Regions from separate parts of the Sphingoaurantiacus capsulatus genome, predicted to be linked through region 1. Evidence: predicted binding sites of a transcription regulator. Region 1 holds the regulator's gene; the other holds the start of a gene.
The links. The regulator LexA, encoded in region 1, represses DNA repair genes until DNA is damaged. The targets are predictions, from matches to a motif close to GTTCCNCNCTTGTTCT.
Positions count from the first base shown of each region.

Region 2: the regulator LexA is predicted to act here: its motif matches at 3,055-3,070, upstream of ACFOMD_RS01980 (LexA family protein).

Region 1 is NZ_JBHRXV010000011.1:580,288-585,394, forward strand. Features, by position in the region: gene trpD (anthranilate phosphoribosyltransferase) at 1-552, shown strand, start outside; gene trpC (indole-3-glycerol phosphate synthase TrpC) at 549-1,340, shown strand; gene moaC (cyclic pyranopterin monophosphate synthase MoaC) at 1,345-1,815, shown strand; gene ACFOMD_RS15065 (molybdopterin molybdotransferase MoeA) at 1,815-3,023, shown strand; gene lexA (transcriptional repressor LexA) at 3,061-3,756, shown strand; gene ACFOMD_RS15075 (ComEC/Rec2 family competence protein) at 3,717-5,107, opposite strand, start outside.
Region 2 is NZ_JBHRXV010000001.1:370,114-375,220, reverse strand. Features, by position in the region: gene ACFOMD_RS02000 (plasmid stabilization protein) at 81-386, shown strand; gene ACFOMD_RS01995 (hypothetical protein) at 781-1,080, opposite strand; gene ACFOMD_RS01990 (hypothetical protein) at 1,285-1,515, shown strand; gene ACFOMD_RS01985 (hypothetical protein) at 1,647-2,027, shown strand; gene ACFOMD_RS01980 (LexA family protein) at 2,341-2,949, opposite strand; gene ACFOMD_RS01975 (hypothetical protein) at 3,257-4,027, shown strand; gene ACFOMD_RS01970 (hypothetical protein) at 4,029-4,535, shown strand; gene ACFOMD_RS01965 (hypothetical protein) at 4,538-5,107, shown strand, end outside.

The sequences.
Region 1 (5,107 bases):
GCGCAGAAGCATCATCCGGCGCTCGGGCCGATCGCGCCGATCCGCCGCGCGATCGGGCGGCGGACGATCTTCAACCTGCTGGGGCCGCTCGCCAATCCGGCGGGGGTGCGCCGCCAACTCATCGGCGTGGCGCGTGTCGACTATCTGCCGACCGTCGCCGCCGCGTTGACGCGGCTGGGCGCCGAGGCGGCGATGCTGGTGTCGGGCGACGAGAGTCTCGACGAGCTGTCGATCGCCGGCGGCAGCCGCGCGGTGCGGCTCGGCGCGATCGGCAGCGGCGACGAGCGGGTGACGCCCGACCTCGCCGGCCTGCCCCACCACGGCCTCGATGCCATCCGCGGCGGGGACCCGGCGTTCAACGCCGCGGCGCTGCGCGAATTGCTGAACGGTGCGGCGGGCGCCTATCGCGACGCGGTGTTGCTCAACGCCGCCGGGGCGCTGATCGTCGCCGGGCGCGCCGCCGACTGGCGCGATGGCGCCGCCCAGGCCGCCGCCGTCATCGACGACGGCGCGGCGCGTGATCTCCTCGACCGCTGGATTGCCTTCACATGAGCGACACGCTGGCCCGCATCCTTGCCGACAAGCGCGAGTTCGTCGCGGCGCGGAAGCGCGCGCGCAGCCTTGCCGATGTCGAAGGCGACGCCCGTGCCGCTTCCGCGCCGCGCGGCTTTGCCGACGCGCTCGCCCGCACCCGCCGCGACGGCCGCTTCGGGCTGATCGCCGAGATCAAGAAGGCCAGCCCGTCGAAGGGCGTGATCCGGCCCGATTTCGACCCGCCGTCGCTGGCGCGCGCCTATCAGGCGGGCGGCGCGACGTGCCTCTCCGTGCTGACCGACGAGCCCTATTTCCAGGGCGCTGACCGCTATCTGCGCGCCGCCCGCGCCGCCGTGCCGCTACCGGCGCTGCGCAAGGATTTCATGGTCGACACCTATCAGGTGGCGGAGAGCCGCGGCCTCGGCGCCGATTGCATCCTGTTGATCATGGCGGCGCTCGACCTCGCGCAGGCGAAGGAACTGGAATCGGCGGCGCAGCACTGGGGCATGGACGTGCTGGTCGAGGTGCATACCGTCGAGGAGCTGGAGCAGGCGACGCAATTGTCGACGCGCCTTCTCGGCATCAACAACCGTGATCTCAAGAAGTTGGACGTCGACATTAACCGATCGGTCGAACTCGCCGCGATGCTGCCGCAGGGCTATCTGCTGGTTGGTGAGAGCGGGCTCAGAACGCGTGCCGATCTCGACCTGCTCGCCGCGCACGACATCACCTGCTTCCTCGTCGGGGAGTCGCTGATGGCGCAGGAGGATGTCGAGGCGGCCACCCGCAAGCTGCTCGAAGGTTAGGCGCGTGACGCTCACCCACCTCGATGCGAAGGGCGCTGCGCACATGGTCGACGTGACCGGCAAGGCGGCGACCGCGCGCACCGCCGTCGCCGAGGGGCGCATTCGCATGAGCGCCGCCGCGGCGACCGCGATCCGCGACAGCCAGGTGGCGAAGGGCGACGTGCTTGCCACGGCGCGCATCGCCGGCATCATGGCGGCGAAGCGTACCGCCGAACTGATCCCGCTGTGCCATCCGCTGCCGCTGAGCGGTGTCGATCTCGATCTGGCGGTCGATGGCGACGGGGTGACCGCGACTGCGACGGTGCGCACCACCTATGTCACCGGCGTCGAGATGGAGGCGATGACCGCCGTCTCTGTCGCCCTCCTCACCGTCTATGACATGGCCAAATCAGTCGACAAGGCGATGGTCATCGAGGCGGTGCGGCTGCTGTCGAAGACCGGCGGCAAGTCGGGCGACTGGACGGCGCCCGCCTGATGCTGCCGCTCGGCGACGCGCAGGCGAAGCTGCTGGGCAGCCTGTCGCCGCTGCCGGCCGAGACCGTCCCGCTGGCCGCCGCCGCTGGCCGCCACCTCGCCGCCGATATCGTCGCGCGCCGCACGCAGCCGCCGTTCGCCGCCTCGGCGATGGACGGCTACGCCATTCGCTTTGCCGACATGCCGGGGCCTTGGCGGCTGATCGGCGAAAGCAGCGCCGGGGCGCGGTTTGAGGGCAGCATCGGCGCGGGCGAAACCGCGCGCATCTTCACCGGCGCGCCCCTCCCCGCCGGCGCCGATACGGTGATGGTGCAGGAGGATGTGGCCCGCGACGGCGACAGCGTGCGGCTGGCGCTCGAGGGACCGCCGCGCGAGGGCGCGCATATCCGCGCCGCCGGGCTCGATTTCGGCAAGGGCGATCGGCTGGTGACGGCGGGCACGCGGCTCGGCGCGGCGCAGATCGGGTTGATCGCCTCGGGCGGCTTTGCCGAGGTCGCAGTCCATCGCCGTCCTCGCGTGGCGCTGCTGTCGACGGGCGACGAGCTGGTGCCGCCCGGCGTGACGCCCCGCCCCGACCAGATCGTCAACGCCAATGGCGCGATGCTGGCGGCGCTGTTCACAGCGGCGGGCGCGGAAGTGACCGACCTCGGCATCGTCGCCGACGACCGTGACGCGATCGGCGCGGCGCTGGCGGAAGCAGCGGGCGCGGACCTGCTGGTGACCATCGGCGGCGCCTCGGTCGGCGACCGCGATCTCGTCGTGCCGGTGCTGGAGGCGCAAGGCGCTGCGATCGATTTCTGGAAGGTGGCGATCCGGCCGGGCAAGCCGATGTTGACCGGGATGCTCCGCGCGACGCGGGTGATCGGGCTGCCCGGCAATCCGGTGTCGGCGTTCGTCTGCGCGCAATTGTTCGTGCTGCCGGCGATCCGGCGGCTGGCGGGATCGCCGTCGCCGCTGCCACCCGTCCTTCAGGCGCGCGCCACCATCGACCTGCCCCCCAACGACAAACGCCGCGACCATCTGCGCGCGACGTTGGCGTGGAGCGGTAACGCTTGGACAATCACGCCCGTCGCGCGGCAGGACAGCTCGATGCTGGGGATATTGGCCGCCAGCAACGCCTTGCTGGTACGCCCCGAGAACGACGCCGGCGTAACGGTCGGCGGGTTTGTTCCCGTTATACCCCTTGACAGTGGAATCCCCACCCCGTAGTCGTTCCTTATTCGTTCCTGTACGACGAGGCGACCGGATGTTGACGCGCAAGCAGCACGATCTCCTGGCTTTCATTCACACCCGCCTGCAGACGAGCGGCGTGTCGCCCTCGTTCGAGGAGATGAAGGAGGCGCTCGAGCTCAAGTCGAAGTCGGGCGTGCACCGCCTGATCAGCGCGCTCGAGGAACGCCGCTTCATCCGCCGTCTGCCCAACCGCGCGCGTGCGCTGGAAGTGCTGCGCCTGCCCGAAGGCATGGCTGCCGCCGCGCCGGCACCCGCCGCGCAGGCGAAGCCGTCGAACGTGGTGCAGGCCGAGTTCGGCAAGCGCGCCGCACCGAAGGTCGCCAACGACGTCATCGAGCTGCCGCTGCACGGCCGCATCGCCGCCGGCCAGCCGATCGAGGCGTTCGAGACCGACGCGGCGCTGTCGGTGCCGGCCGCCCTGCTCGGCTCGGGCGAGCATTATGCGCTCGAAGTGTCGGGTGACTCGATGGTCGAGGCCGGCATCCTCGACGGCGACTATGCGCTGATCCAGCGCTGCGAGACCGCCCGCGACGGCGAGATCGTGGTGGCGCTGGTCGACGGGCAGGAAGCGACGCTTAAATATCTCCGCAAGGAAGGCGGCATGGTCCGCCTCGACCCGGCGAACGCGATGTACGAGGCGCAGCATTACCTGCCGTCGCGCGTGCGCATTCAGGGCAAGCTGGTCGGCCTGCTCCGCCGGTACCATTGATCGGGAACGGCGGTCGCCCACGGGTGATCGCCGTGATCGTCGGCCACAGCACGTACCCGTAGCGGATCCAGCCAGATCGCCACCGCGCCGCTCTTCGCCAGCGCCGCGCGGTCGAGCTTCAGCCAGCGCGGACGGCAGCCGTCGGGCAGCCAGCGCTCGCTGACCACGATATCGACGCGCGCGCAGGCACGTACCAGCTGCCGCCAGTCGAGATGCGCACGCGACCGCGTCGCCATGAGGCGCCATTCACGACCGCCCTTCGTCACCGTGGTCACACAGGCATCGCGGTTGCAGCGGCCCCTCGTGCGGTCGCTCCACGCGGTCAGGCTGTCGGTGGCGGCGGCATCGCTCCACATATCGCTGATGAAGCTGCCGGCGCGCGGGCGGAGCATCACCAGCCGCCCGTCCTCGACGATGGCGACGTGGCGCCCGTCGGGACTGACAACGAGGTCGGCGGGCTTCGCTGCGAGCGCCAGCAGCGCGGCGAGCGCGACCGGCGCAAAGCCGGCATAGCGCATCCGCCCCTCCCACAACGCCAGCCACAGGCCGCCGACGATGAACGCGGCGAAGGCGGTGGCCGGCATCGACGGCAGCCGCGACACCGCGCCGGGCCAGGAGGCCACGGTGTCGGCGAGCAGGATCAGCATGTCGAGGCTCCACCCCAGCACCGCATAGGCGGGAGCGCCCAGCCCCAACGGGTCGAGCAGCAGCGCCGCGGCAGCGGCGGGCATCACCACGAAGCTGGTGAACGGGATGGCGATGATGTTGGCGAACACGCCGTAGAAGCCGGTGCGCCCGAAATGCGCCAGCGCGATCGGCGCCAGCGCCCCCTCGACCAGCAGGCCGGTGACCAGCAGCGCGATGAACGCCCGACCGAAGCGCGCCGCAAGGCCTATGTCGCCGCCGCCCGCCATGCTCTTGCCGAGGCGTGACTGATAGAAGACGACAATGGCGGTGACCGCGGCGAACGACAGCTGGAAGCTGGCGCCGAGCAGCGCCTCGGGCCGCACCACGAGGATCAGCAAGGCGGCAGCGGCGACCATGCGCAGCGAGATCGCCTGCCGCCCGATGCAGAGGCCGGCCAGCACCAGCAGGGTCGCGATGCAGGACCGCACCGTCGGCACCTCGGCGCCGGCGAGCAGCGTATAGCCGATGCCCGCCAAGGCCGCGACGGCAGCCGCGATGATCTTCACCGGCCAGCGCAGCGCGATCCACGGGCTGAGCAGCAGCAGGTGCCGCACCAGCCACAGGGTGCCGCCGACCACCACGGCGATATGCAGGCCGGAGATCGACAGCAGATGCGCGAGGCCGCTGTCGCGCATGTCCTCGGTCACTTCCTCGGGGATGCCTC
Region 2 (5,107 bases), on a different contig from region 1:
AGGGGCTTTCGGCGGCAACCGGCGGGCCTTCGCTTCGTTGACCCCGCGAGCGAGGGGCGCGCGAGCTGAGGAGAGCTGCCATGCCCCGTGGCGACAAAACCGCCTACACCGACAAGCAGAAGCGCAAGGCTGCCCACATCGAGGAAGGCTATGAGGAGCGCGGCGTCCCGAAAAAGGAAGCCGAGGCCCGCGCCTGGGCGACGGTGAACAAGGAGTCGGGCGGGGGAAATTTGTCGGGCTCGGGGCGGGGCAAGCCGGATAGCAAGCTGTCGTCGCGGAAAGGCGGCCGCAAAGGTGGCGCGGCGTCGGCGACGCGCTCGGCGGCTGACCGCTCGGCGGCGGCAAAGAAGGGGTGGGAGACGCGGCGCAAGCGGGCGAAGGGCTGAGCCGCTCGCCGCCCGCCCGCCCGCGATCTCGACCCATCGGCGCCAGCTCGGCGCCACCGCTCCACCCCGTTTCGTCATCCCGGCGAAGGCCGGGATCCATACCCACCGCCGCATGGATCCCGGCCTTCGCCTGGATGACGTGGTTGGGAAGCGGCGGGTTAGCGCTCGCCCGGCCCGACGCCGGACACCCTCACCCTCCCATCCTCCTTCGCTAAAGCTACGGAGGACGGGCCCCTCCCTCTCCCGCAAGAGGGCGAGGGGTGAAGGGGGCGACGGAGTGGTGGGTTAGCGTCTCCGTCGCGCAAGCGGGCGAGGGGTTGAGGGGAACGGCGGCATCGTGATTGGCGTCCCTCTCCCGCCTGCGGGAGAGGACAGGTGAGGGTGTGGCGGCCGCTCAGGCCGCCTGCCGCTCCCGCTCCGGATGGGCGGCCAGCGCCACGAACGCCGCGTCGGTCAGGCGGCGCGCCGCATTGAGCGCCACCTCGACGGCGCCGGCCGGGCGCGGTGCGCCGGCTTTCCAGGCGGGGCTGGTGGCGACCTCATGGATGAGGAGCGCGGCGGTCCACAGCGGGTGGTCGGCGCGGGCGGCGGTGTCGGCGTCGGGCATGCCGAGGATATGCGCGGCGCCGACGGCGAGGCGCAGCGCCTCGATATGCAGCGGGTCGAGCGGCAAATGCGCGGCGGGGAGGCTCATGGGGGGGCGGCTTTCGGTGAAGGTCGGCGGCGATCCCGATGCCGCCGCTTGGCGCCATATTGGCCGATATGGCTATTTCGGCACAACCTTTCCCGCTGGACGATCCGGCCATAAATTACCGCCCGTAGCGGATCGGACTGGATCGGCGATTGACTCGCACCGCCACCATGTTCTGTTTATGTTCTCCTTTCCGAAAGCCGACTCATGCCCGATTTCCGCCCTGCCGCCGTCAATCGCCGCCTGCGCTCCCTGCGCGGCGAGCGCGCGCCGGTGGGCTGGGTGTTCATGGTCGGGCAGCGGCCTTGGGGGCCGCTGCGCCCGACCCGCGAGGCCGCGCTGCAGGACGCGGTCGAGGCGGGGGAGGCGTCGGTCTGCCTCGAATATGGCCGGGTGTTCCTGCAGCCGCTGACCTGGGTGGCGCCGGTCTGGCCGTAGGGGCGGGCACCGCGGCGATCGGCGGGGCTCGCGCGCCGCCGGCGCGGGGCCGAATCCTGCGACTAACCGGCTGACAGGTCAGCGGAATCATGTCACTTTTGTTGCGCGGCAAGCAGGCATATGCTGTGCTCATGCTGCAGGCCGCGCCCGCCGGGGCGTCCTCCTCCGTCCCGCCGCGCCGACGCTTCCCGCGCCTGCGCGAGCTGGTGAAGTTCGCGCTCATCGCGAACGCGGTGGCGTGCGGGCTGGTGGCGGTGCCGCTGACCCTGGCCGCCGCCTATCATGTCGAGCGCACCGGCCGCTGGTCGGCGGGGCCGCTGGTGTGGCGGGTGCTCGGGATTCACGACGTTGCGATGGTGGCGAGCCTGCTGCTCGGCGCCGCCACCCCGCCGCTGCTGATCGCGCGGCGGCGCAGGGCGCGGACGGTGGCTGCGGTGGAGGCGGCGCCGGCATTGCTGCCGCGGTCCACGCCGGCGCGGCAGCGGGTGGTGAAGGAACCGGCGAAGTGGTGAGGGGGCCGATCGGCCGCTGATCGTTGATCGCGGCGCCGGAAACCTCCCCTCCCCGAAGGGGAGGGTAAGGGGTGGGTGTTGGGGCGAGCCGTAGCCATCGGGCCAGCCGCCGCTTCGTGAGCCCACCCCTTACCCCCCTCGGGGAGGGGAGGTGCTTTCCCCACGCCCACCAATCCAATCCGTCATGCCGGCGAAAGCCGGTATCCAGTTCGGCGGCCGGTCTGGATACCGGCTTTCGCCGGTATGACGGGTGTGTGGGTAGCGGGCTCTTCACCTGAACCGGAAGCGGCCGGCGCGGCCTCCCGCTGGCGCCTTAGTCGAAATCCTGCCACGTCCCCACCACCCGGCCGATCACGGTAAAGGGCTCGCGGCCGATGTCGATCGGCTGGTGGATGGGGTTGGTCGAGCAGGGTTCGAGCCGGGCGGGGCTGGCGCGGAAGCGTTTGAAAGTGGTCTCGCCGTCCTTCATCACCGCATAATATTTGCCGTCGCGAAGCCCGAAATCGTCGGGGTCGATGTAGATGCGGCCGCCCGGCGGGACGAGCTTGTCCATGCTGTCGCCCTCGGCGATCAGCGCGAAGGTGGCGGGGCCGCCGCTTTCGCAGGGGACGAGGCTCAGCGGATCCTCGATCGCCTCGCGCCAGTTGCCGGCGGCGATGCGGCCGACCAAGGGCACGCGGCGCACAGGGGTGAAGTCGACGCCGGAGTCGAGCAGCGCCGCGGGCTCGACGCCGAGCGCGCCGGCGAGGCGCTGCATCCAGTCGGTGGTCAGCGCGCGCTTCGACAGTTCGAGCTTCGAGATGGTGGAGACGTCGGTCGCCGCCCCGGTGTCGGGGTTGGGGACGAGCGCCGCCAGCTGCTCGAGCGTCAGGCCGCGGGCCTTGCGGAGTTGGCGGATACGGTTGGGTGGGCGGCGGTCCATCGCGACTCTCCATAGCCAGGGCGGCCAAGGCGGTAAAGCGAAAAGTTAGCCATATTGGCTTGACAGAGATTGGCCAATGCGGCCAGTTTTGGCGCGTGACGACTCATGCCGCCCTTGCTCCCATCGACCCGTCATACCGGCGAAAGCCGGTATCCAGACCGGCCATCGACTGGATACCGGCTTTCGCCGGTATGACGGTTGGTTGGTGTGGTGGCCGATCTTATGGCGGCGTGCTGCGTCCGGAGATCACCCTCACCCTCCCAGCCTCCGGCTGGGCCCCTCCCTCTCCTCTCGAGGGAGAGGGGGCATGACCACCGCTGAACTCATCCGCGCGCTGGCCGCCGCCGGGGCGCCGGCCGAGGCGATCGCGCTGGCGGTCGATGCGGTCGAGGCCGCGCGGGCGCCCGATGCGGCGCGGCGGGCGGCGGAGCGGGACCGCAAGCGGCGGCAGCGCGCGCGGGCGGCCGGGGCCGATCTGTTCGAGGGCGACGCGGAGGCATCGTTCGACGCCGAGAGCACGCCGTCCCCGGAAGGTCGCGCGACCGGTGGGGCGTGTCCCGCGACCGACGCCCCGCGTCCCGCGACAGCGCCGGACACGGGCGCGGACGGTCCCGCCCTCCTTCCCCCCGATGGTCCCCCGCCTCCCCAGACCCCTCCACCCCCCCTTAACCCCCCAACCCGAAACCGACGCGGACGCGGCGAGCGGCTGATCCCGCGCTGGCAGCCGGCGCCCTTGCCGATGCCCGAGGCCGACATGGTCGCCTTGTGGCCGGCCGGGCGGCTGGAGCGGGAGCTGGCGCGCTTCCGCGATCACTGGGCCGCCGCGGCGGGCGCCAATGCCCGCAAGCACGACTGGGATGCCGCCTGGCGCAACTGGCTGCGGAAAGCTGACGATGAAACACCAAGAAATCCCCGCCGCACGGGCCGCCGTGCCGGCAACGCGGCCCCCGAGCGAGGGGCAGGCAGCGACGCAGCTGCCGGCAGCTTCGACCCCGGCGGGCCAGAGCTTGCCGACCTCGCCAGCCCGCTGGTCCGCGCCGGCCTTGCCCGGCTGCGTCACGCCGGCGGAGCTGGATAGCGTGGCCTTCTATCCGCCTGCCGTGGCGCGCGAGGATGCCGCGCCGCTGGCCGCCGCCGCGCGGGCCTATGCGACCGCGCTGGCGCCGGCCGAGGAGGGGGTGCGGGTGCGGCTGCTGACGATGCTGGCGCTGCGCTTTCCCGTCGCGGCGAGCCTGTCCGATGCCGAAGCGGCGGCTCGGATGAACCTGCTGATCGACGATCTCGCGCATCTGCCCGCCGATTTGCTCGATCTCGCCTGCCGGCGGGCGGCGCTCAGCAGCCGCTTCATGCCGACCGCCGCCGAGCTGATCGGGCAGGTGCGCGAGGAGATGGGGGAGCGGCAGCGGCGGCTTTACCGCCTCGACCGGCTGGCGCGCGAGGCGGGGCGGGCGGCACCGCGCAGCCGGCCGATCACCGATAACGAACGCGCGAAGGTCGCGGCCGGGCTGGCGAAGCTCGCGCGGCGGCTGGGGCGCTCGACCACCCGACGTAACCCCCAAAGCAACAAGACCAAGACTGGAGACTGACGATGGCCACCGCGCCCCAATATGATCCTGACGACCTAACGGCGACCCCCGCTCAAGCCAAGCCGAAGCGCGCCTCGCCGCCGCCCAAGCCGCCGCGCGCGTGCCCGCCCGATTTCGACGCGGTGTACATCGCGCACGGCTATGACGACTGCGAGGTGATCTTCCGCGCCGCGCCGATGACGGTGAAGCGCTGGCTGCTCGAACGCGGGGCGGAGCGGCTGCGCAAGGCCCGCGCCGAGTTCGTCGCCCGCGAACGCGCCGCCCGCCATGCGCTGAAGGCAATGAAGACGCGCAAGAAGCCGCCGCGCGCGGTGGTGGCGGACGGCATCGAGGTGCCGGCGCCGCTGCTGTCCGAAGCCGCGAACTTCCTGCGCACGATGCGCAACGGCGGCTGGTTCTGCGCGCCGACGGGCAAGGGCGATTGGTGGCTGGGTACGATGTACAAAACGCCCGCTCAGATCGTGGAGTTCGCCGCGGCGCGGGGGTTTGACCTGGAGGCGTCGCTGGCGCGGCATCGGTGCGTGGTGCCGGAGGAAGAGCCCCTCTCCCTGGAGGGGAGAGGGGTTGGGGAG